One region of the Streptococcus parapneumoniae genome, then DNA from elsewhere that is predicted to be linked to it. Evidence: predicted binding sites of a transcription regulator. Region 1 holds the regulator's gene; each other region holds the start of a gene.

Region 1 (6,069 bases):
TATCCAAGTCATGCACAAGAGGGAGCCGCTTATCTAAGATATCTCTTTTAAGGTGAGCAGATATAGTCAAGGACTTTGAATAAGACTGGAGTAAGCTTGGAATTTCATCAGCTGTCTTAGTCTTTAAATACTCCGTAAACACTCTTGCGCTCTCATTAAACTTTTCCCCCTCCAATTGAATATAATAAAAAGGAAAGGTCAAATAAATAGCTATATGAATAACTAGACCAACACCACCTAGAATTGCAAAACTTCTTAAAAAAGACTTGGTTAATAATTTAGGATTTTTTATCATAAGCTAATCTTATACCCAACATTTTTCACAGTCACAATGCAATCTAAAGCCAATTTTTTGCGAAGAGTACGAATATAGACGTCAACGACCCTATCATAAGGTAAATCAGCTACATCTTTTGAAATTTCTTCCAATATCTGCTCTCTACTTAAAACTTGATTTTTATGCTGAATCAAACACTTTAGTACCAATAATTCCTTTGGTTTGAGATCGATTTCTTCATTTTTATAATGTGCTTTGTAAGAGGTAAAATCCACTGTTACATCCTGATATTGCCAAAGATCCTCTATGACGTAGTAACGTCTGATAAGCGCTTTAATACGCTTGGCAAGCAGTACCAAAGAAAAAGGCTTTGTCACATGATCATCAGCATAGAGATCAAATACCTGTGACTGAGTAGTTTCATCTCCCAGAGCACTCAAGACGATGACAGGAATATCGTGCTCTTGATTGATTTCTTTTAACACTTCAAAACCACTCTTCCTAGGCATCATTAAATCCAGTACCATGAGATGGATAGGGAAATCTTGAAATTTTTCCAAGGCCTCTTGTCCATCCTTAGCCATAATGACATGATAACCCTCTTCTGTCAGAAATGCTGCAATTCCTTCTCTAATCATTTCCTCGTCATCTGCAACTAAAATGTTCATCTTTCTCCCTTTCTACTACCGGAACTTCACACATCTATTTCCTGTATGTTATTTGAAAATTTCCTACCAGCCTATCATCTATGATAATGGAATGGATTTCATTTATCCGCTACTTTTTTGTCAACAACAACGTAAATACAAGAAAATCATTCATCTTGCAGCTTAGTTTGATTTTTCAAATACAAGCTAGAACGGGGTTGACAGGCAAAAAAGAAACAGGTCTCTTTTGAAAGGATAAAAATTTCAGATAAGACTGCTCTTTCTCTACTACACACGCTCTAAGACAAATACGATGGAGGGTAATAAACATATGAATTTTGGGTTGAATAGTGAAAACCACAGACCGTTTAGAAGCTATAGGCTTTAGTTTCATACTCTTCGAAAATCTCTTCAAACCACGTCAGCTCTATCTGCAACCTCAAAACAGTGTTTCGAGCAACCTGCGGCTAGCTTCCTAGTTTGCTCTTTGATTTTCATTGAGTATCACTCCACTGTGACTTATGGTCAGATGCTGATACTTTTATTCTTTTATGCAATATCAAATTTTAACTGGCCTGCTTTAACACCAATCTTAAGTGTGCTGCCTGCCTCTAATTCTCCCTTGAGAAGAAGCTCTGCCAACTTGTCCTCCACTTCTGTTTGTAGGGTTCTGCGAAGTGGACGAGCTCCCATCTCTGGGTCATATCCTTGATTTGCCAACAATTTCAGTGCGGAAGTTTGTAATTTCAAGTCAATACCTTTTTCAGCCAAACTTGCCACTAAAGGTTTGACCATAATTTTCACTACTTCCTGCATATGGTCGCTAGAAAGGCTATGGAAGACCACCTTTTCATCAATACGGTTGATAAACTCAGGTCTATAAGCTTTTTTCAGCTCTTCAAACATGCGTTTTTCCATATTTTCCTGGTCAAAACGAATGTCCTTAGCCCCAAATCCGACAGTCTTGTCATCCCGAAGAGCTGTCGCACCAAGATTTGACGTCATGATGATAATGGTATTTGAAAAGTCAACCTTGCGGCCCTTGCTATCGGTCAAGACACCATCATCCAAAACCTGCAAGAGAACATTAAAGATGTCTGGATGGGCCTTCTCTACCTCGTCAAAGAGGAGAACGGAATAGGGTTTGTTGCGAACTTTCTCTGTCAACTCCCCACCTTCTTCGTAACCCACATAGCCTGGAGGAGCTCCGTTGAGACGGCTGGCTGCAAATTTCTCCATATACTCACTCATATCAAAGCGGATAAGGGCTGATTCGTCGTCAAAAAGAACTTCTGCCAGAGCCTTGGCTAATTCAGTTTTTCCGACACCCGTAGGCCCTAGGAACATAAAGGAGCCAATCGGACGCTTGTGACTGCGAATCCCTGACTGATTGCGGCGAATGGCACGGCTAATGCTTGAAACTGCTTGATCTTGACCGATAACACGTTTGTGCAATTCAGCTTCCAAATTCAAGTATTTCTTGGCATCAGTTTGAGTCAGTTTTTGGACTGGAATACCTGACAAGCGACTCAAGGTGGTCAAAATATCAGACTCTGTCACCAAGTCTTTATAGACAGGCACTTCCTCTTCTTTTGCGATTAGCTGAGCTGCCTGTTTCCACTTGCCATCCATCAAGGCCTTGTCAGCTGGACTCAAGTCAGAATCGTCTGCTTTTACATGCTTTGATTTATTTTGCACTGTTGCCGCTGCTTCATCCAAAAGATCGATAGCAGAGTCTGGCAAGTGACGGCTAGTCAAGTAACGATGAGCCATCTTGACGGCTGTTTCAACCGCCTCATCTGTGATTTGCACACGGTGATGTTTCTCATAAGTCGCCTTCAAGCCTTGCAAAATGGTCATGCTGTCTGCCACACTTGGCTCTTCAATCGTCACTTTGGCGAAACGACGAGAAAGGGCTGCATCTTTTTCGATATGTTTTTGGTATTCTTCCTGAGTGGTGGCACCAACCGTTCTCAAAGTTCCACGCGCCAAGGCTGGCTTCAAGATATTGGCCGCATCCAGAGTTGAGTCAATTCCACTCCCAGAACCCATGATAGTGTGAAGTTCATCGATAAAGAGGATGACTTGGCCATCTTCTTCAATATCCTTAATGATATTGTTCATGCGTTCTTCAAAGTCACCACGGAAGCGTGTCCCTGCAACAACGTTCATCAAATCAAGCTCTAACACGCGCATCTTAGCCATTTCCGCAGGTACATCACCACTAGCAATACGCTGGGCAAGACCAAGCGCCAGAGCTGTTTTCCCGACACCAGCATCCCCAACCAAGACAGGATTGTTCTTGGTCTTACGGCTCAAGATTTGAATCATACGTGAGATTTCCTTATCTCGACCTATGACTGGCTCCAACTTGCCAGAACGCGCTTGCTCTGTCAAATCATGCGTATAGTCCTCAAGACCACCGCTCGGAGTCTGCGGCATGCCCATCATATTGGCCATAGAATTTTGCTTGTCAGCTACTGTACGATGGCGTTGGCGTAGAGCCTTGAGGTCTTCACGAGTCCAGCCTGCCCGTTCTTCTAAATTTCGACGAAGAGCAGCAATCTTGACCTGATCTTTCTTGTCTTCATAAGAAAAACCAGCCCTCTCCAAGATACGGGTCGCCAAGGCATTGCCATCATGCAAAATCGCATAGAGGACATGCTCTGTCCCTAGCACCTTAGCATGGACCACTGACGCCACATACTCTGCTTCGTCAAAAAGGACCTGCAAACGATGAGAAAACGGCAATTCCGTAAAGGTTTCATCCTGGCTATAGTCCGTTTCAGTCAGTTCCAAAGCCACCTCTTCTAAACGGTCCATCTCATATGGATAATCATTTAAAGTTGCCCCTGCCACACTATAACTGTGATTGGACATGGCAATCAACAAGTGCCAAGACTCTAGATAACCAGCTCCAAAATGGCCAGCAACCATGTAGGCACTTTCGATACATTCATTCAATGCTTTTGAATAGTTCATCTTACTTCCCTTTTCTATCTACCTCTTGTATGACCTGTCGTAGCATATTAGCTCGAAGGACTGGAGCTTCTTCTCCTAGAACGCGATTCAAAGCTACTGATACTAGCAAATTCATCTCCTGCTTGGTCATCAATTCCTGCTCAACCAAAAGCTGCAGAATATCTTCATAAATTTCTTGACTGACCCGCTCACCAATCGAGTAAAGCAGCTCCCTGAGCATTTCATGATGACTAGAAAACTCAATCCGTCCTATACGAATATAGCCTCCGCCACCACGCTTACTTTCAACCAAGTAGCCTCTACTTTCAGTAAATCGTGTCTTGATCACATAGTTAATCTGACTAGGGACAACCTGAAAGGTATCTGCCAATTGACTACGTTGCAACTCCACGATACCAGATTGATCTAAAATCGCCTTGATGTAGGCCTCAATATGATCCGATGTATTTTTAAATCTCATTACAAACCCACCTCTCTCTTTAAACCTTGACTATCTTTGACTATTATACCGAAATTTTCTCATTTTTAAAAGAAAAAGGGCGCTGGTAAAGGATAATCTTCACCAACTCCCACTTTTTCTACTTATCTAAGCCTAATTCTGTCAAGATTTGACGTTTGTAGGCAATCTTTTGGACTTCCTTGTCCTCATCTTCAGACCAATCTAGATCAATTTCTGAAACAATCTGACCAGGGCGATTTTTCAAGATATAGATGCGGTCGCTGAGATTGAGGGCCTCCTCGATACTATGCGTGATAATCAAGGTTGTCAGGTGCAACTGCTTGTGAATCTCAAGGTACCAAGCGTGGAGTTCCATCTTGGTCATCTCATCCAAGGCACTAAAGGCTTCATCTAAGAGAAAGAGCTTGTGCCCGAAAAGGTAAGTTCGAAGCAAGGCTACACGCTGACGCATCCCACCGCTGAGTTCATGGGGATACTTGTCCCGTACCGCTGTCAACTGGAAGGTCGCAAGAATGTCATCCGCGCGAGCAATAGCTTCCGCCTTATCCACTTTTTGAATCAAGAGGGGCAGGATGATATTTCCAAGCACCGTCTTGTGTTCCAAGAGCAAATCCTTTTGCAACATATAACTCACGCGTCCCTTAGGATTTTCCTCGCCATCAAGAACAATTCTCCCTGACTGAACTTCTAAAATCCCAGCGATTAGATTAAAGAGGGTGGTCTTTCCAACACCACTTGGGCCTAGGATGGAAACCACTTCACCTGAAGTGACTTTCAGATTGATGTCCTCTAAAATCCTCTCCTGACCATAGGCATAACTGACGTGTTCTAGTCTTATTTCTGTCATTATTTCACAAATTCGTTGGTAAAGCCTTTGTCTGTCAAGTCTTCTTTAAGGATACCATTTTCTTTATCCCATTTGTAGAAGGCGTTCCAGCGAGCTGCATCAAATTGACCCCATTTTTCCTTGTCGCTTGCGTATTCTTTTGACAAGTATTTTTGAGATTCGATGACAAAGTCACGTTTTTCCTTGAGTTCAGGTGCATTCTTGATGAGAATATCAGCTGCTTCTTCCGGATGCTCCATAGCATATTGGTAGCCTTTTTTGATAGCTTGGATGACTTTACGAGCTTCTTCTTTGTTATCTTTCAAATAGTCGTTGTTTGCGATGATGACTGGTGAGTAGTAGTCAAATTCTTTAACGTAGTCTTTCAAATACATGAAGTTAGCCTCTACACCTTGAGATTTAGCAAGAATTCCATCCCAACCGTAGTAGATCCAAGCAGTATCAAAAACGCCATTGGCAATCGGTGTGATTGAGTTTGAGTCGTTGTTTGGTACTTTTTCAACTTTTTCAAAGTCTCCACCTTGAGATTCTACTAAGGTTTTCAACATAGCAAGTTCAGTTGGGTCATTCCAAGTTCCGTATTTCTTACCAACCAAGTCCTTTGGACTAGCTACATTGTCAGATTTACGAGAAATGATTCCTGATGTATTGTGTTCTACGATAGCTGCAACAGCAGTAATTCCTGCCCCTTTTTCCAATTTTTTAGCCATGTAGTCTTGGAAATACACTGCAAATGGTGCCTTACCATTGATAACCAAGTCAGAAGAACTTTCTTCTGGTGGCAATTTCAAATCAACATCCACTCCAGCTTCTTTGAAATAGCCTTTTTCCTTGGCAACATAAAGCCCTGTGTGGT
Region 2 (6,069 bases), 780 kb from region 1:
ATTGTATCATATTTTTGTTTCGCAGGAAGTCTAGTGGATGAACGCCTTTTTAGAAGAACTTTCACAAGTTTATCCAGATGATTATCTTTTACTTGTCATGGACAATGCTATATGGCATAAATCAAGTACCTTAAAGATTCCGAGTAATATTGGCTTTGCATTTATTCCTCCACACACCAGAGATGAACCCCATTGAACAAGTGTGGAAAGAGATTCGTAAACGTGGATTTAAGAATAAAGCCTTTCGAACTTTGGAAGATGTCATGAATCAACTTCAAGATGTCATACAAGGAATGGAGAAGGAAATGATAAAGTCCATCGTTAATCGGCGATGGACTAGAATGCTGTTTGAAAACAGATGAGTATAAGTTAGAACAAGGAAAACATTACAATGTAGCCATCATTCACCTTGCAAAAAAACTTATCAGAATGCTGTTTTATCTTCTCAAAAACGAGCTACCCTTTGACGAACAAAAAGTGATGTAACTTCTGAATTTGACACAGGAACACCTTTGAAAAAATGGATTTTTTCAAGGGATTTTTGACGTGCTCTAAAATCAGCAAATTTGAAACAAGAAATATTTTAGATAAAACTATTGACTTTTCTTATAGTTTGTCTTTTTTAATCTTATATCTAAAATTTAATATTCATTTCTGCCATTTCAGATATAGCTATAGAAAATACACTCTCTTCAGCGATTTTTCTCTTATTTTCTATCCAATGTTCGAAGTGCTGCTTGATAGGTTTGCTCCATCAGCATAGTAATGGTCATAGGACCGACACCTCCAGGAACTGGCGTAATATGGCTAGCAAGTGGGGCAACTGCCTCATAATCAACATCCCCACAGAGCTTACCATTTTCATCTCGGTTCATCCCAACGTCAATGACAACCGCACCTGATTTGACAAAGTCAGCAGTCACAAACTTAGCACGACCGATTGCGACCACAAGAATATCTGCTTTAGCAGCCACCTTGGCAAGATTGTGAGTCCGTGAGTGAGTCAAGGTAACTGTAGCATTCTTTGCCAAAAGAAGCTGGGCCATGGGTTTTCCAACAATGTTTGAACGACCGATGACCACCGCATTTTTACCTTCTAAATCAATTCCATATTCATGAAACATTTCCATAATTCCTGCAGGTGTTGATGGAATCATGACTGGATGACCAGACCAAAGGCGTCCCATATTTAGAGGATGGAAACCATCCACATCCTTTTCTGGGTCAATAGCCAATAAAACCGCCTCTTCATCGATATGTTTTGGTAATGGTAACTGAACCAAAATCCCATGCCAAGCTGGATCTTGATTGTATTTGGCAATCAAGTCTAATAATTCCGCTTGGGTAATGGTATCTGGAACTCGCACTACTTCGCTACGGAATCCAGCCGCAAGGGCTGACCTCTCCTTGTTACGAACGTAGACTTGGCTGGCAGGGTTGTCCCCAACCAAAATCACTACCAAACCAGGCACTATACCTGTTTCTTCCTTTAATTTTGCAGTCTTTTCAGCCAACTGCCCCTGCAATTTGGCCGCTAAAGCTTTCCCATCAATAATCTGTGTCATATCATTTCTCTTTTCTTTCAAATATCTTCCATTATACCAAAAACTGCTAGCACCCTCTAACACTTCTTTCCTAGGCAATCCTATAGTTTCAAACTATAAGAAAAAGCTCGGGTCGAGCTTTTCACTAATCTTGTCTTGAAATTTTAAAATAGATTATAAAACCTTACTCAAGAAGTCTTTAGTCCGTTGTTCTTGGGTTTGTTCAAAAATCTGTTCAGGTGTTCCATCTTCAACAACTACACCGTCTGCCATAAAGATAACACGATCTGCCACCTCACGGGCAAATCCCATCTCATGTGTTACGATAACCATGGTCATTCCTGATTTGGCTAGATCTTGCATAACAGCCAATACCTCACCTACCATTTCAGGATCCAAGGCTGAAGTCGGCTCGTCAAAGAGCAAAACATCTGGTTCCATAGCCAACCCACGCGCGATGGCAATCCGTTGTTGCTGCCCACCTGACAAACTCTGTGGATAATCATCTGCCTTATCTGGCAAACCAACTTTTTCCAAAAGCTCTTGGGCTCTCTTCTCAGCCACTGCCTTGCTCTCACCTTTGGTCTTGATAGGTGACAAGGTGATATTTTCCATCACAGTCATATTAGGAAAGAGATTGAATTGTTGGAAAACCATCCCCATCTTCTCACGCATGGCAAACAGGTCATTCTTCCTGTCCGTAATATCGACTCCCTCAAAGATAACCTTCCCATTTGTTGCCTCTTCCAACAAATTCATAGAGCGAAGCAAGGTAGATTTCCCGCTCCCTGAAGGACCGATGATAACGACAACTTCTCCTCTTTTAATCTCGAGGTTGATGCCCTTCAATACTTCATTCTTTCCAAATGATTTATGTAAATTTTCAATTTTTATCAAGGTTTCTGTCATTATTTCTTATCTCCTTGTCCCATACGTTTTTCAAAAGCTTTCAAGGCTACGGTCAAAATAGAGGTCATAATCAAGTAATAAAAGGCTGCAAATAAAAGTGGTGTTAAAGGTAGATAGGTTGTTGTAGAAACTGTTGTAGCTCCGTTCCACAACTCCATGACACCGATAGCTGATAAGAGGGAACTATCCTTGATAATAGTGATAAATTCGTTCCCCAATGCTGGCAAAATATTTTTGATAGCTTGTGGCAAAATCACATAGCGCATCGCATTTTTAGGACGAATCCCTAGCGAATAAGCCGCCTCTAGCTGACCTTTTGGAACTGCATTGATTCCGGCACGGACAGTCTCAGAAACATAAGCACCACTGTTCATAGAAATAATCAAAATCCCTGGAATCAGACGAGACAAATCAACACCCAAAATCCCAACCTGAATAGTCGGGGCATTGATATGCATAAGAGCAAAGGCAATCATAATCTGAACCATCATAGGTGTCCCACGGAAAATCCAAACGTACAAGTTGGCCAGCCAAACAAGCGGTTTAAACTTTGAACGTTGCCCAAAAGCCAAGACAACACCCAAAATAGTTCCCAAAAAGACAACACAGATAGAAATAAGAACCGTCACAACAGCCCCATAGTTAAAATAAGGTAAATACTTAGGTAAAAAAGAAAAATTCATAGTCACACTGCTTTCTAAAATAGAGTACTGTATGATTATAACATGTATTGAATTAAAATTCAAATCTTTTATCCAATTTATTTAAAAATCTTTAAACTAGCAGAATTAGCGAGAAATCTTAGTTTTTTCTAGTCAAGTTGGCCTCCTTTATGGTAAAATAGTAACGATAAGAAATGAAGGAGAATCAAAATGGAATCACATTTGGTTAGAATCATCAACCGCCTTGAAGCAATGGCAAACGATGGCGGAAATTTAAAACGTAATTTTGAACGCGAAGGAGTTGTTGTTGCAGAAGTTGCGTACAGCCACGACGAAGAAAACGGCTCAATCTTTACCCTTCGTGACGTAGAAGCTCGCGAAACGTATACGTTTGATAGCATTGACTTGATTGCAATGGAGATTTACGAACTCCTTTACTAATACAAAACAAGCTGGGATTGTCCCTGCATGTCTAACCAAAATCCTTTTTGTCTCACAAATAGGATTTTTTTATAGTCCAAATTCACAAAGATCTTCATTGTAATAACTTCTCAAAGCTACAATCTTTTTACTTGCTTTACACCCCAATCCTGTTATAATGAAAGTATAGAAATTTGACTATTTTTGACCTTTAAACAGGTCAAGCTAAAGAAATGAGGTAGATGTATGCTTTGTCAAAACTGTAAAATCAACGACTCAACAATTCATCTTTACACCAATCTCAATGGAAAACAAAAACAAATTGACCTCTGTCAAAACTGCTACAAGATTATCAAGACTGATCCTAATAACAGTCTCTTTAAAGGCATGACGGATCTGAACAATCGTGACTTCGATCCCTTTGGTGATTTTTTCAATGACCTAAACAATTTCAGACCTTCTAGCAATACTCCTCCTATTCCCCCAACCCAATCAGGTGGAGGTTACGGTGGAAACGGCGGTTATGGTTCCCAAAATCATGGATCCGCTCAAACTCCACCACCAAGCCAAGAAAAAGGGCTGCTGGAAGAATTTGGTATCAACGTAACTGAGATTGCCCGTCGTGGAGACATTGACCCCGTTATCGGGCGCGACGATGAGATTATCCGTGTCATCGAGATTCTCAATCGTAGAACCAAGAATAATCCTGTCCTTATCGGTGAACCTGGTGTCGGAAAAACTGCTGTTGTCGAAGGCCTAGCTCAGAAAATCGTTGATGGCGATGTTCCACATAAACTCCAAGGTAAACAAGTCATCCGTCTGGATGTGGTTAGCTTAGTTCAAGGAACGGGTATTCGTGGACAATTTGAAGAACGCATGCAAAAACTCATGGAAGAAATTCGCAAACGTGAGGATATTATCCTCTTTATCGATGAAATCCATGAAATTGTTGGTGCAGGTTCTGCGAGTGATGGTAATATGGACGCAGGAAATATCCTCAAGCCAGCCCTTGCTCGTGGAGAACTGCAACTGGTCGGTGCTACTACCCTCAATGAATACCGTATCATTGAAAAGGATGCTGCCTTAGAGCGTCGTATGCAGCCTGTTAAAGTCGATGAACCAACAGTGGACGAAACAATCACTATTCTCAAAGGGATTCAAAAGAAATACGAAGACTACCACCACGTTCAATATACCGATGCTGCAATTGAAGCAGCTGCAACTCTTTCCAATCGCTACATTCAAGATCGCTTCTTACCTGACAAGGCCATTGACCTCCTAGATGAAGCTGGTTCTAAGATGAACTTGACCTTGAATTTTGTCGATCCTAAAGTGATTGATCAACGCTTGATTGAGGCTGAAAATCTCAAGTCTCAAGCTACACGAGAGGAAGATTTTGAGAAAGCGGCTTATTTCCGCGACCAGATTGCCAAGTATAAAGAAATGCAAAAGAAAAAGGTCACAGACCAAGATACTCCTATCATCAGCGAGAAAACTATTGAGCACATTATTGAGCAGAAAACCAATATCCCTGTTGGTGATTTGAAAGAGAAAGAACAATCTCAACTCATCCATCTAGCCGAAGATCTCAAGTCTCATGTTATTGGACAAGATGATGCTGTCGATAAGATTGCCAAGGCTATTCGCCGTAATCGTGTCGGTCTCGGTACACCTAACCGCCCAATCGGAAGCTTCCTCTTCGTCGGACCAACTGGTGTCGGTAAGACAGAACTTTCCAAACAACTAGCTATCGAACTCTTTGGTTCTGCTGACAGTATGATTCGCTTTGATATGAGTGAATACATGGAAAAACATAGTGTGGCTAAGTTGGTCGGCGCTCCTCCAGGTTATGTTGGCTATGATGAGGCTGGACAATTAACTGAAAAAGTTCGCCGCAATCCATATTCTCTTATTCTCTTGGATGAAGTAGAAAAAGCCCATCCAGATGTCATGCACATGTTCCTCCAGGTCTTGGACGATGGTCGTTTGACAGATGGGCAAGGACGTACCGTCAGCTTCAAGGATGCCATTATTATCATGACTTCAAATGCAGGGACAGGTAAGGCTGAAGCCAGCGTTGGTTTTGGGGCTGCTCGCGAAGGACGTACCAACTCTGTTCTCGGTGAACTCGGTAACTTCTTTAGCCCAGAGTTTATGAACCGTTTTGATGGTATTATCGAATTTAAGTCTCTCAGCAAAGATAACCTCCTTCAGATTGTCGAGCTTATGCTAGCAGACGTTAACAAGCGCCTTTCTAGCAACAACATTCATTTGGATGTAACTGACAAGGTCAAGGAAAAATTGGTTGACCTCGGTTATGATCCAAAAATGGGGGCGCGCCCACTTCGTCGTACTATTCAAGACTATATTGAGGACGCAATCACTGACTACTACCTTGAAAATCCAAGCGAAAAAGACCTCAAGGCAGTTATGACCAGCAAGGGTAAGATTCAAATTAAGTCTGCCAAAAAAGCTGAAGTTAAAACTTCTGAAAAAGAAGTATAAATCCTATAGAAAAGGAGTAGAAAATGAAA
Region 3 (6,069 bases), 710 kb from region 1:
GGCCCTCCACCGATGACAATAGTATCAAAATGTTTCATAGATCTATTGTACCACAAAAAACAAGAGATGCTCGACATCTCTTGTTGCTAATGATCTTAGTTGATTTCATATCCCATCAACAAACCGCCATCTTCTGCATAGAAACTGCAGAGACCAGATGTCGGGAGAATTTTAATATCCGCCTGTGGGAAGGTTTCGCGAATTCGCTCTGAGAGCTGTTGACAACATTTCTCGTTATTACGTTGGGCCATGACGATACGGCCACCAGTATATCCTGCTTTCACTAGCTCTTCATAGGCTGCTTGAACTGATTTCTTTGGTCCTCTTGCTTTTTGTAGCAATTCAAGGGTTCCAGTTTCACTAGCTTCTCCGACCATACGGATATTTAGAAGGCCAACGACCGTACCGATAAGCTTGCTCAAACGGCCGTTCTTCACCAAGTTATCGACTTTGGCTAGGACAAAAAGTAACTTGGTTTTTTCTTGATAGGCAGTGATAGCTTCAACCACTTCTTCAAAAGATAAGCCCTGGTCGATCAAGTCATTCAATTTTTCTACGAGCAAGTCAACTTCCCCACCAGCAGACAAACTATCAATTACATGAATTTTAGTATCAGGATGTTCTTCCAGATAAATATTTTTTGCTAGTTGAGCACTATTGTGGCTGCCAGAGAGAGTACCAGTGATGGTTACTAGGAAAATATTTTTGGCACCTTCAAATGCTCGCAAATAATCATCTGGGCTTGGACAAGCTGATTTTGAAGCTTCTGCGGTTGCATACATGGTTTCCATCATTTGGTCAATATCAAGACAGGCATCATCAACAAAGACCTGATCAGCTACTTGAATGGTTAAGGGGACGCTTACAAAGGTTGTGTCAATAGCTGGTGTTGCCAGCTGACGATAATCACAACCAGAGTCAGCAATAATCTTCCAAGTCATAGAAATTCTCCATCTTTGTCAGTTATACATTGACAAAGGTTCTGTCTTTTTTTACAATTATATCATGAAAACCCTTGAAACAAAAGCCTCATCCGTCTGTTGTGACAAGTAGAAAGAAAATGTTATGTCTGAACGTAGAATCTCTGAAAAGTCTCTTGAAAATCTCAGAAAATCAAACCAAGAATCCAATTTATTAACCAGAGAAGCCATTGAAACAGCCCTCTTACAACTCTTGGAAAAAAAGGACTTGACCAAGATTAGTATTTCTGAATTGGTCAAACGTGCAGGCGTTTCGCGTGCAGCCTTTTATCGCAATTATGATTCCAAAGAGGAGATTTTAGAAAGCGTCTTTAAACGAACTGTCCACAATATTATGAAACAGCTGCATCATTACGATTTAAAGACAGACCTTTATCTGGTCTGGGTTCACCTTTTCCGAGAAGCAAGAAAGGAAGCCAGAGTGATTCAACTGGCCTTGGATTACCATTTAGAAAAAATCTTTGTCCAAGCCATGCAGGAATTTTTAGAAAAATACCATGGAAAATCAAAAGGTGTCAGCTCTTATCTTCATTCCTTTTGGAGCTCGGCCATCGTCTCTGTTCTTTTAAAATGGATCAAGGATGGCATGAAGGTACCTGCTGAAAAGATAGCGGATTTACGGTTACCATTTTTTAAAAAATAGAGAAAAAGGAGAAGAGATATGACTGAAAAAAGACTAGCATGGGATGAGTATTTTGCAGCCCAAGCCCTACTAATTGCCAATCGATCCACTTGTAAACGTGCCAAAGTGGGTGCGATTCTGGTAAAAGATAATAAGGTTATTTCCACTGGTTACAATGGTTCGGTATCAGGAACCGAGCATTGTATTGACCACGAATGTCTAGTCATTGAAGGACACTGTGTTCGCACCCTTCATGCTGAGGTCAATGCTATCCTTCAAGGTGCAGAACGTGGTGTTCCTAAAGGCTTTACAGCCTATGTAACCCATTTTCCTTGTCTGAACTGTACAAAACAATTGCTGCAGGTTGGTTGCAAGCGCGTGGTTTATATTAACCAGTATCGAATGGACGACTATGCCCAATACCTTTATCAAGAAAAGGGAACAGAATTAACCCATTTACCACTTGAGACAGTACAGGCAGCTCTTAAAGAGGCAGATCTAATGTAAAAATTATCAAAAATAAATGGTTTAGAAAGATTTTTAAACCGTTTTTTGGTATAATAAGAAGAATAAATTGAAAGAAGGAATTCCAAAAATGGGAAAAATTGAAGTTATTAATCACCCGCTGATTCAACACAAATTGTCAATCTTGCGTCGTACAGATACTTCTACAAAAGCTTTTCGTGAGCTAGTAGATGAGATTGCAATGTTGATGGGGTATGAAGTACTTCGTGATCTTCCACTAGAAGATGTGGAGATCGAAACACCAATCACAAAAACAGTTCAAAAACAATTGGCAGGTAAGAAATTGGCCATCGTTCCAATCTTGCGTGCAGGTATCGGGATGGTTGATGGTCTCTTGAGCTTGGTTCCAGCTGCTAAAGTTGGTCACATTGGTATGTACCGTGATGAAGAAACGCTTCAACCAGTTGAATACTTGGTGAAATTGCCTGAGGACATTAACCAACGTCAAATTTTTGTAGTAGACCCAATGTTGGCAACAGGTGGATCAGCAATCTTGGCCGTTGACTCACTTAAAAAACGTGGTGCATCAAATATTAAATTTGTCTGCCTTGTATCTGCTCCAGAAGGTGTAAAAGCCCTTCAAGAAGCTCATCCGGATGTAGAAATCTTTACAGCAGCCTTGGATGAACGCTTGAACGAACACGGTTACATCGTTCCAGGTCTTGGAGATGCTGGGGACCGCTTGTTCGGTACGAAATAAGATCGAAAAGAAGAATGACTTGGAAAAGAAGTTCCAGTCACGAAAGGAGGTTGAGTTTTTGTTTCTGTCTAATGAAAACAGAGCAAAAATTTGACCTTTTTTGACCAAGATATTATAATAGTCTTATCTTCTGTCATTTGACCAACAAAAATAAAACTCAAAAGGAGAAATGAATGATTCCTGTAGTTATTGAACAAACAAGCCGTGGAGAACGTTCTTACGATATTTACTCACGTCTTCTTAAAGACCGCATCATTATGCTGACAGGTCCCGTTGAAGACAATATGGCCAACTCTGTTATTGCCCAATTGCTTTTCTTGGATGCCCAAGATAGTACAAAAGATATTTACCTTTATGTCAATACACCTGGTGGTTCTGTTTCAGCTGGTTTGGCAATCGTTGATACTATGAACTTTATCAAGGCAGATGTCCAAACCATCGTTATGGGAATGGCTGCATCTATGGGGACGGTCATTGCATCAAGTGGAGCAAAAGGCAAACGTTTCATGCTTCCAAATGCAGAGTATATGATTCACCAACCAATGGGCGGTACAGGTGGAGGTACTCAACAAACTGATATGGCGATCGCTGCAGAACACTTGCTTAAAACTCGTCATACCTTGGAAAAAATCTTGGCTGAAAATTCAGGTCAGTCAATCGAAAAAGTCCATGCAGATGCAGAACGCGATAACTGGATGAGTGCCCAAGAAACACTCGAATATGGCTTTATTGATGAAATCATGGCCAACAATTCATTGAACTAATGATGATAGAAGGCAAACTCGACTGGGTTTGCTTTTTTTGGTATAATAGGGAGAGATTTCTTAGAAAGAGGATTTATCATGTTTGAAAAAGTCAATCGATCTGGCTTGATTATCTATCTTTACTATAATCGTGATGCCAAAAAACTGCAGGATTATGGAGATATTACCTATCATTCCAAGAAACATCGTTACTTACAACTTTATGTTCCAACTCAAGAAGTGGAGCAATTGGTCGGGCGCTTGAGCAAGGAAAAGTTTATCAAAAAAGTCAGAGTTTGTCATATCCAAGAACTGGAAACACCCTTTGTGGGCAACCTTTACCGAGAAGAAAACGTTATCAGATAAAAATTTAAAGAAAAGTGTTGACAATTTTCTGATAATTCGGTATATTCTTAACAGACTATTTAAGAAATAAGGAGACAAAAAAGATGAAGAAAAAATTTGCCCTATCGTTTGTGGCGCTTGCAAGTGTAGCACTTCTTGCAGCCTGTGGAGAAGTGAAGTCTGGAGCAGTCAACACTGCTGGTAACTCAGTAGAGGAAAAGACAATTAAAATCGGATTTAACTTCGAAGAAACTGGTGCCGTAGCTGCCTACGGAACATCTGAACAAAAAGGTGCCCAATTGGCTGTTGATGAAATCAATGCAGCAGGTGGTGTCGACGGAAAACAAATCGAAGTAGTCGATAAAGATAACAAGTCTGAAACAGCTGAAGCGGCTTCAGTAACAACTAACCTTGTAACCCAATCTAAAGTATCAGCAATCGTAGGACCTGCGACATCTGGTGCAACTGCAGCTGCGGTAGCGAACGCTACAAAAGCAGGTGTTCCATTGATCTCACCAAGTGCGACTCAAGATGGACTGACTAAAGGTCAAGATTACCTCTTTATCGGAACATTCCAAGATAGCTTCCAAGGAAAAATTATTGCAAACTATGTTACTGATAAATTGCAAGCTAAGAAAGTCGTTCTTTACACTGACAATGCCAGCGACTATGCTAAAGGGATTGCTAAAGCTTTCCGTGAAGCTTACAAGGGTGAAATCGTTGCAGATGAAACTTTTGTAGCAGGTGACACAGACTTCCAAGCAGCCCTTACAAAAATGAAAGGGAAAGACTTTGATGCTATCATTGTTCCTGGTTACTACACTGAAGCTGGTAAAATTGTAAACCAAGCGCGTGGTATGGGAATTGACAAGCCAATCGTTGGTGGTGATGGATTCAACGGTGAAGAGTTTGTACAACAAGCAACTCCTGAAAAAGCATCAAACATCTACTTTATCTCAGGCTTCTCAACTACTGTAGAAGTTTCAGCTAAGGCAAAAGCCTTTCTTGATGCATACCGTGCTAAGTACAATGAAGAGCCTTCAACATTTGCAGCCTTGGCTTATGACTCAGTTCATCTTGTAGCAAATGCAGCAAAAGGTGCTAAAAACTCAGGTGAAATCAAGGATAACCTTGCTAAAACAAAAGATTTTGAGGGTGTAACTGGTCAAACAAGCTTCGATGCAGACCACAACACAGTCAAAACTGCTTACATGATGACCATGAACAATGGTAAGGTTGAAGCAGCAGAAGTTGTAAAACCATAATAGAAAAATGTTGAAATAGGGAATGAGCCTTGGACTCACTCCCTGTTTCGATGTTTAAGAACCTATCAAAAAGTGAGGGAAAACCCTCGGAATTATAAATAGAAAGAGTGAATCTTATGCTCCAACAACTAGTAAATGGTTTGATTCTAGGTAGTGTATACGCGCTGTTAGCCCTAGGATATACCATGGTTTACGGAATTATCAAGCTCATCAACTTCGCCCACGGTGATATTTATATGATGGGAGCCTTTATCGGTTATTTCTTGATCAATTCTTTCCAAATGAATTTCTTTGTAGCTCTTATTGTAGCTATGCTAGCGACAGCTATTCTTGGTGTCGTGATTGAGTTCCTTGCTTACCGACCTTTGCGTCACTCTACTCGTATTGCTGTTTTGATTACAGCTATTGGGGTTTCTTTCCTATTGGAGTATGGCATGGTCTATCTGGTTGGTGCCAATACCCGTGCCTTCCCTCAAGCGATTCAAACAGTTCGCTATGATTTGGGACCAGTTAGCCTAACAAACGTGCAGTTAATGATCTTGGCCATTTCCTTGATTTTGATGATTTTGTTACAAGTCATTGTCCAAAAGACCAAGATGGGGAAAGCCATGCGTGCAGTATCCGTAGATAGTGATGCAGCGCAATTGATGGGGATCAATGTAAACCGTACGATCAGCTTTACCTTTGCTTTGGGTTCAGCTCTTGCGGGTGCGGCTGGTGTTCTGATTGCCCTTTATTATAACTCTTTTGAGCCTTTGATGGGGGTTACTCCAGGTCTTAAATCTTTCGTTGCCGCAGTACTTGGTGGTATCGGAATTATTCCTGGTGCGGCTCTTGGTGGTTTTGTGATTGGTCTATTGGAAACCTTTGCGACAGCCTTTGGGATGTC
Region 4 (6,069 bases), 310 kb from region 1:
CATTTGACGTTGCAATAATGACAGTGTTTTTAAAGTTAACAGTATTTCCTTGGCCATCGGTCAAACGACCATCATCCAAGACCTGAAGGAGAAGGGTGATTACTTGAGGATCAGCCTTTTCAATCTCGTCCAAGAGAATGATAGAGTATGGATTGCGACGAACACGTTCTGTCAAGGTATTGCTATTGTCATCATAGCCCACATAACCAGCTGTTGTACCGATTAACTTAGAAACAGCTGTACGGTCACTGTATTCAGACATATCCAAACGGATAATCGCATCCTTGGTTCCAAACATATCCAGCGCCAATTGCTTAGCAAGTTCTGTCTTACCAACCCCAGTTGGTCCTACAAAGAGGAAACTACCGATTGGGCGATTGCCTTCATCAAAACCAGCACGATTACGACGGATAGCACGGGCTACAGCTTCAACTGCCTTATCTTGACCGATTACCTTATCTTGCAGACGATGAGCCATATCTTTCAAACGTTCGATATCTGAAGCTCCCATTTGCGATACTGGGATACCTGTTATTCGTTCCACAGATTCAGCCACATCGTTGACACTTGCAGTCACTTTCATATCTTCTGTGTGGTTTTCGATTTTCTTTTCCAGTTCTGCGATACGTGTTTTATAGTTTAGAGCTGCTTCAAAATCTTCTGACTCAACAGCTTTTTCTTGCTTGTCTTTTTCTGCCTCAATTTCCCGTTCAACAGCATGCACATCTGTTACAGGATGTTGGGCTGCCAAGTGTGCTGCCGTTACATCGACAAGATCGATAGCCTTATCTGGCAAGCTACGTTGAGGAATGTATTGAACAGAATAATCTACTGCTGCTTTCAAGACTTCGTCTGGCAAGATGACATTGTGGTGTTGTTGATAGAGATCACGAATTCCTTGAAGGATTTTATATGTATCCTCTGCTGAAGGAGCATTGACCTTGACTTCGTTGAAACGACGAGCAAGAGCTGCATTCTTCAAGATGGTGTTACGGTATTCGTCTTGAGTCGTTGCCCCAATCACTGTCAATTCTCCACGGGAGAGGGCTGGCTTGAGAATATCCGCGAGCCCCTTAGAACCACTGTCTCCACCAGTGCTACCAGCACCAAGGATTTGGTGAATTTCATCGAAGAAGAGGATAATATTCCTTGCTTCTTTCACTTCATTGACTAGGTTTTGGACATTTTCTTCAAAGCTACCACGATATTGAGTCCCAGCTTCAAGACCTGAGATATCAATAGAAATAATTTCCTTATTCTTAATAGCAGCTGGAACATCACCATTCACAATGGCTTGTGCTAGACCTTCGACAACTGCTGTCTTACCAACGCCTGCATCTCCGACTAAAACAGGATTGTTCTTGGTACGGCGTGAAAGAATTTCAGATGTCTCTTGAATTTCCTTGTTTCGTCCGATAACAGGATCCAGCTTGCCCTCACGCGCTTCTGCTGTCAAGTTTCGACCTAGTTTCGCAAGGACACCGTCTTGTTTCATACCTGACGTATGTTGTGGCATTTGTCCATCAACTTCTACATTTCCTGGCAATTGACCAGTTGCACGATAGTGAGCAAATTCCTCAGGTGTGACTTCACGTCCATTAATCAAGTAACGACGATTTTCAGAACTGTATCCGCGCATACCACCCATCAATTGGTTAAATAAATCATCCATGTTGTTAAAATTATTAAAGTTGTTGTTCATATTCTTTACCTCTTTTTGTTATTTATTATTACTGATATTGACTATCTTTGACCTTTGTTTTAAAAAATTTAGACTAGCTAAATCGCTACTCTACGTACTATTTCTGGTTTTTCTTTTTCAAGCAGGAGTAGACTATCTTTACTTCTAAAGATTTCTAGATGAAACATAGACCCACCTCTTTCTTTTTTACTTTAAATAAGCGTTCTAGTAAGGCTTTCATTTACCTTACGTTCATAATATACTACATTAGTCAGAAAAGGTCAAGGATTTTGACTTTGACTGACCAATATTTTTTATACTCTTCAAAAACCTCTTCAAACCACGTCAGCTCTATCTGCAACCTCAAAACCGTGTTTTGAGCAGCCTAAAGCTAGCTTCCTAGTTTGTTCTTGATTTTCATTGAGTATAAGTGTTCACATAAGGTTTTCATTTACCTTACGTTCATAATATACTACATTAGTCAGAAAAGGTCAAGGATTTTGACTTTAATTGACCAATGTTTTTTAAAAAGCAAAAACACCCTGAAAAATCAGGGTGCCGTTCTTACATCAAATACAAAATTGCTAGCGTCAGGAGACTTGCTAGAAGTCCCACTCCCCAAAAGAAGAAGTCAACCTTCCACTCGCTCCAAGGATTTCCTTTACCAGACAATCCTCCAAGCTCAAAATGGTGATGCACAGGCGTCATACGGAAAATACGTTTACCACCTGTCAGTTTAAAATAACTGACTTGCATCATGACCGAAGTTGTTTCAAAGACATAAACAATTCCGATAATCAAGAGAGTCCATTCTTGGTGGAGGGCCATAGAGATAGCTGCCAACATTCCACCTAGGGCCAAACTTCCCACATCCCCCATAAAGACTTTAGCAGGCTTATGGTTAAAGACGAAGAAACCAAGCAAACCACCAATCATGGCAAGAATCACTAGAAGGATATCCATCTGACCTTGCACATAGGCAATAACTCCATAGGCAGACAAACTAATCACAACGGAAATACTAGCTAGACCGTCAATACCATCTGTCAAGTTGACTGCGTTTGAAAAACCAACTAGCCAGAAAAGAGCGAAGACAATATAGAAAATTCCTAGATGTACTTGGTAACCAAAGACAGAAAGCATATCGCCACCGCGCTCATAGAAAAGGTAGAAAATGACGCCACCTAGAAGCTGAAGAGCCAATTTCTGTTTGGGATTAAGGCCCTCATTGATTTTACGGAAGACCTTGAGGAAGTCATCTAAAAATCCGATTAAACCATAAAGAACCAAGATAAATAAAATCATACCAACATTATTGCTGAGTTGATTACTAAATAGGGCGAAAAAGAAAGCAAGCAAAACAGAAGCAATTAAGAAAACCAAACCTCCCATTGTAGGAGTCCCAGCTTTTGCCTGGTGCTGTTTGACATCCTCATGCATCTGCTGGCCTGTAATTTGCGCCTTTCTATAAAATTGGATAAAGGCCGGAATTCCTACTAAAGTTAGTAAAAATGTCACAATTCCAGCACTGATGGAAATAAACATATTAGTCTCCTAAAGTTAATTTAATTTTTTTAATGTTTTTGATAGCTGTATTAGTCCGAACATCTTGCTTCTGAACGATGGAACCTGAACCTTCAAATTCCAGTTCAATATCCAACCATTTAGCAAAGGCCTCGGCAGTCTCTTTTTTCCAGCCATACATGTCTGGAATTTCTTCCACCTTATCCGATAAAAGGAGAACTTGTTGGTTTGGTGCAAGATTTTTTCCTTCTTCTACAGAAGTCTCTTTAATCTTTGTTCCAGTACCTACAACGATGGGTTGCACAATATTTCGGCGTAAGGCCTCCGCCAACTCACCAGGTGAAATATCCTTGATGCTAGGCATTGCATAAGAAGATTCTGTCGTAACTTTATCTAAATTTTTGGCTGGAGATTGAAGATTGAGAGATTCTTTCATAGCTGAAGCCCGCTCCAAGATTGGGGTGGCAAATTCTCCCAACTGGATACCTGAATAATGCTCAGGCTGTTGAACCGTTACATACAAGATAAAATCAGGATTTTCAGCAGGATTCATAGTCACAGCTGAGAAAATATAATTGGTAGAACCAACCAAGTATCCTCCATTTTTCTCATCAGCGATTTGAGCCGTACCGGATTTAACTGCTACATTTTGTCCAGGAACTGTTATAATTGGCTTTCCTGTGTAGTGATTATACATAGTTCCATATAGAGGGTCCGTCCCAACTAAGATCATGTGATTTCGAGTTGTGCTTGCTGCCTCTTTGGAAACAGGATTTCCTACTATTTCTTTTTGTGACTTACGTACAGACTGATTGTTAGTATCATAAATAGCACTTATAAATTTTGGCTCCAGCATAACTCCATCATTAGCAATAGCTGTAAAGGCACGAAGCATTTGTGTTTGTGTCACTGAAATTCCTTGCCCAAATGAGCTTTGAGCAATACTAACAATATTATCAGCTGGAAGTTGACCAGCGTATTCATCTGTCAAGCCAAAGCGAGTTGGAACCCCAAATTTAAAGCGTTTTAGATAATCCAACCAAGTAGCATCTCCCATTTTTTGTTCAAGTAGACTCATTCCAACATTACTGGAGTGAGCGAAACCTTGTAAGAAAGTCATCATCCCACCAGTAGTCAAACCTTCATTAACATCCCAATCTCGAGTCGTCGCATCCGCTATTTTGAATTCACTGCTATTGAAGTATTCTCCACTTGGGAAGGTATTATTATCAATAGAAGAAGCTAACGTCATAACCTTCATGGCTGATCCTGGTTCATAGTTACTTTGATAAAGAATATCACGCCAAACAAAGTCCTCAGTGATTCCTTCTTTAGTATCTGCATTAAAGGTAGGTCGTTGGGTGGTAGCGAGGATTTCACCGGTCTTTGCACTGACCAAGGTCGCGGTCATATACTTACCTTTTACTTTTTCTAGAAAAGCATCCATCTGGGTTTCCATAAAGGACTGGAGGGTGCTGGAAATAGTCGTATAAACATCCTTGCCATCTACCGTCTGTTGGGAAACTTGTTCTGTTCCAGGTACAATATTACCCAGACGATCCTTTTCATAGGTAATAATACCATCTTTCCCTGCAAGAATACTGTTCAAGGAACTCTCCATCCCAGAGGTTCCCAGCAAGCTCTTGCTGCCATCTTCATTTTCATGGAGCTGAGCTAGTCCGATAAAACTAGAAGCAAATTGTCCGTTTGGGTAACTACGATTGGGACTGGTTGTAAAATCAATCCCCTTGACCTCTGCAGTTTCCAACTCTTTTTTGATAGACATCATATTGGCATAGGTAATCCCATTGCCCTTTGCTCCAAAGGAAACTTGCTTGAGATTAGGTTGCGAGAGTTGCTCTCTTACATAAGATTCTTCCATGTCCAGATACTTATGAAAGACCTCTGCAACCTTGTTAAATTGTGTTTTTTCTACGTAAAGAATCTTACCCGTTGCTGACTTATAGTTCTCATCAATAACCGCATAGACATTATAGGAGGTTGCATCCTCAGCAATTGGGACTCCATTTCGGTCATAAATAGTCCCACGTTTGGCAGGAACTATACGGGTGGTTTGATGAACCTTCTTAGCTTCCTTCGCTAAATCTGTTCCAAAGCGAGTGCCCGTCCCAATAATGACTGCAAAATTGACTAAAAAAACGGCAAAAACAAAGACAGATAATAAACTCAGACTTTTTCCAACTCTGCGTCTGTTTTCAGCCGGCGATTTCCGATTTTTCGTCGCATAACGGATTACTCTTTTTGTCCACTTCATATCTTACTCCGCTATTCGAATATTTTCATTGTTTAATTGCAAATCGTGTGAATTGGCAATCTCTTTCAAACGTTCTGCACGTAATAGTTCATTGACCTCTTGCTTGGCATCGTCCAATTCGGTCTTCTTTTCCTCTATCTGCGCATTGATTTTTGTCAAATCATTCTGCACTTGCAAGAGCTTGGTCTGCATAAAAATAATACTAATGGCTACAATAAGAGTGGTTACAGCAATGGAAAAGTAAAAAGCTTTTTCCACACGCGAAAACCGTTTAAGTTGCATCTGTAGTATTTGACCTGTTTTTTCCATTTTTTCTGCCATCTTTTTCCCTCTTACTTGTGAATTTTTCTGACCACGCGCAACTTGGCTGAGTGCGAGCGGTTATTGGCTTCTAATTCTTCTGCACTTGGCAAGATTGGCTTACGGGATACCAATTCCATCTTGGGCTTGAGATCATCTGGGATGAAAGGCAAGCCTTTTGGAACTTCAACTGTTGAAGCTTCCTTGAATAACTGCTTGGTCAAGCGGTCTTCCAAGGAATGAAAGGTAATCACTGAAATCCTACCATCCAGAGCCAACATATCCATAG

Evidence for each region. Region 1 encodes CtsR, which represses protease genes until heat stress. Its sites were predicted from a motif close to TTGGTCAAAAAAGGTCAAANA; they were not measured.
Region 2: SP4011_RS07825 (ATP-dependent Clp protease ATP-binding subunit) is a predicted target of CtsR. The motif match lies at 3,727-3,747, and genes of this name have one in related genera.
Region 3: clpP (ATP-dependent Clp protease proteolytic subunit ClpP) is a predicted target of CtsR. The motif match lies at 2,915-2,935, and genes of this name have one in related genera.
Region 4: SP4011_RS09760 (ATP-dependent Clp protease ATP-binding subunit) is a predicted target of CtsR. The motif match lies at 1,949-1,969, and genes of this name have one in related genera.

What each region holds. Positions count from the first base shown of each region.
Region 1 is NZ_AP026968.1:2,280,444-2,286,512, forward strand. It holds gene SP4011_RS11170 (HAMP domain-containing sensor histidine kinase) at 1-295, opposite strand, end outside; gene rr06 (two-component system response regulator RR06) at 292-945, opposite strand; gene SP4011_RS11180 (ATP-dependent Clp protease ATP-binding subunit) at 1,474-3,906, opposite strand; gene SP4011_RS11185 (CtsR family transcriptional regulator) at 3,908-4,366, opposite strand; gene SP4011_RS11190 (ABC transporter ATP-binding protein) at 4,485-5,213, opposite strand; gene SP4011_RS11195 (ABC transporter substrate-binding protein) at 5,213-6,069, opposite strand, start outside.
Region 2 is NZ_AP026968.1:1,504,067-1,510,135, forward strand. It holds partial or broken gene SP4011_RS07800 (transposase) at 35-362, shown strand; gene SP4011_RS07805 (bifunctional methylenetetrahydrofolate dehydrogenase/methenyltetrahydrofolate cyclohydrolase) at 708-1,565, opposite strand; gene SP4011_RS07810 (amino acid ABC transporter ATP-binding protein) at 1,719-2,453, opposite strand; gene SP4011_RS07815 (amino acid ABC transporter permease) at 2,453-3,136, opposite strand; gene SP4011_RS07820 (DUF1797 family protein) at 3,326-3,556, shown strand; gene SP4011_RS07825 (ATP-dependent Clp protease ATP-binding subunit) at 3,782-6,040, shown strand.
Region 3 is NZ_AP026968.1:1,570,527-1,576,595, reverse strand. It holds gene SP4011_RS08180 (NAD(P)/FAD-dependent oxidoreductase) at 1-38, opposite strand, end outside; gene SP4011_RS08175 (DegV family protein) at 96-941, opposite strand; gene SP4011_RS08170 (TetR/AcrR family transcriptional regulator) at 1,066-1,623, shown strand; gene SP4011_RS08165 (deoxycytidylate deaminase) at 1,642-2,109, shown strand; gene upp (uracil phosphoribosyltransferase) at 2,198-2,827, shown strand; gene clpP (ATP-dependent Clp protease proteolytic subunit ClpP) at 3,001-3,591, shown strand; gene SP4011_RS08150 (YlbG family protein) at 3,670-3,936, shown strand; gene SP4011_RS08145 (ABC transporter substrate-binding protein) at 4,020-5,180, shown strand; gene SP4011_RS08140 (branched-chain amino acid ABC transporter permease) at 5,297-6,069, shown strand, end outside.
Region 4 is NZ_AP026968.1:1,965,783-1,971,851, forward strand. It holds gene SP4011_RS09760 (ATP-dependent Clp protease ATP-binding subunit) at 1-1,702, opposite strand, end outside; gene mraY (phospho-N-acetylmuramoyl-pentapeptide-transferase) at 2,246-3,226, opposite strand; gene pbp2X (penicillin-binding protein PBP2X) at 3,228-5,480, opposite strand; gene ftsL (cell division protein FtsL) at 5,484-5,801, opposite strand; gene rsmH (16S rRNA (cytosine(1402)-N(4))-methyltransferase RsmH) at 5,813-6,069, opposite strand, start outside.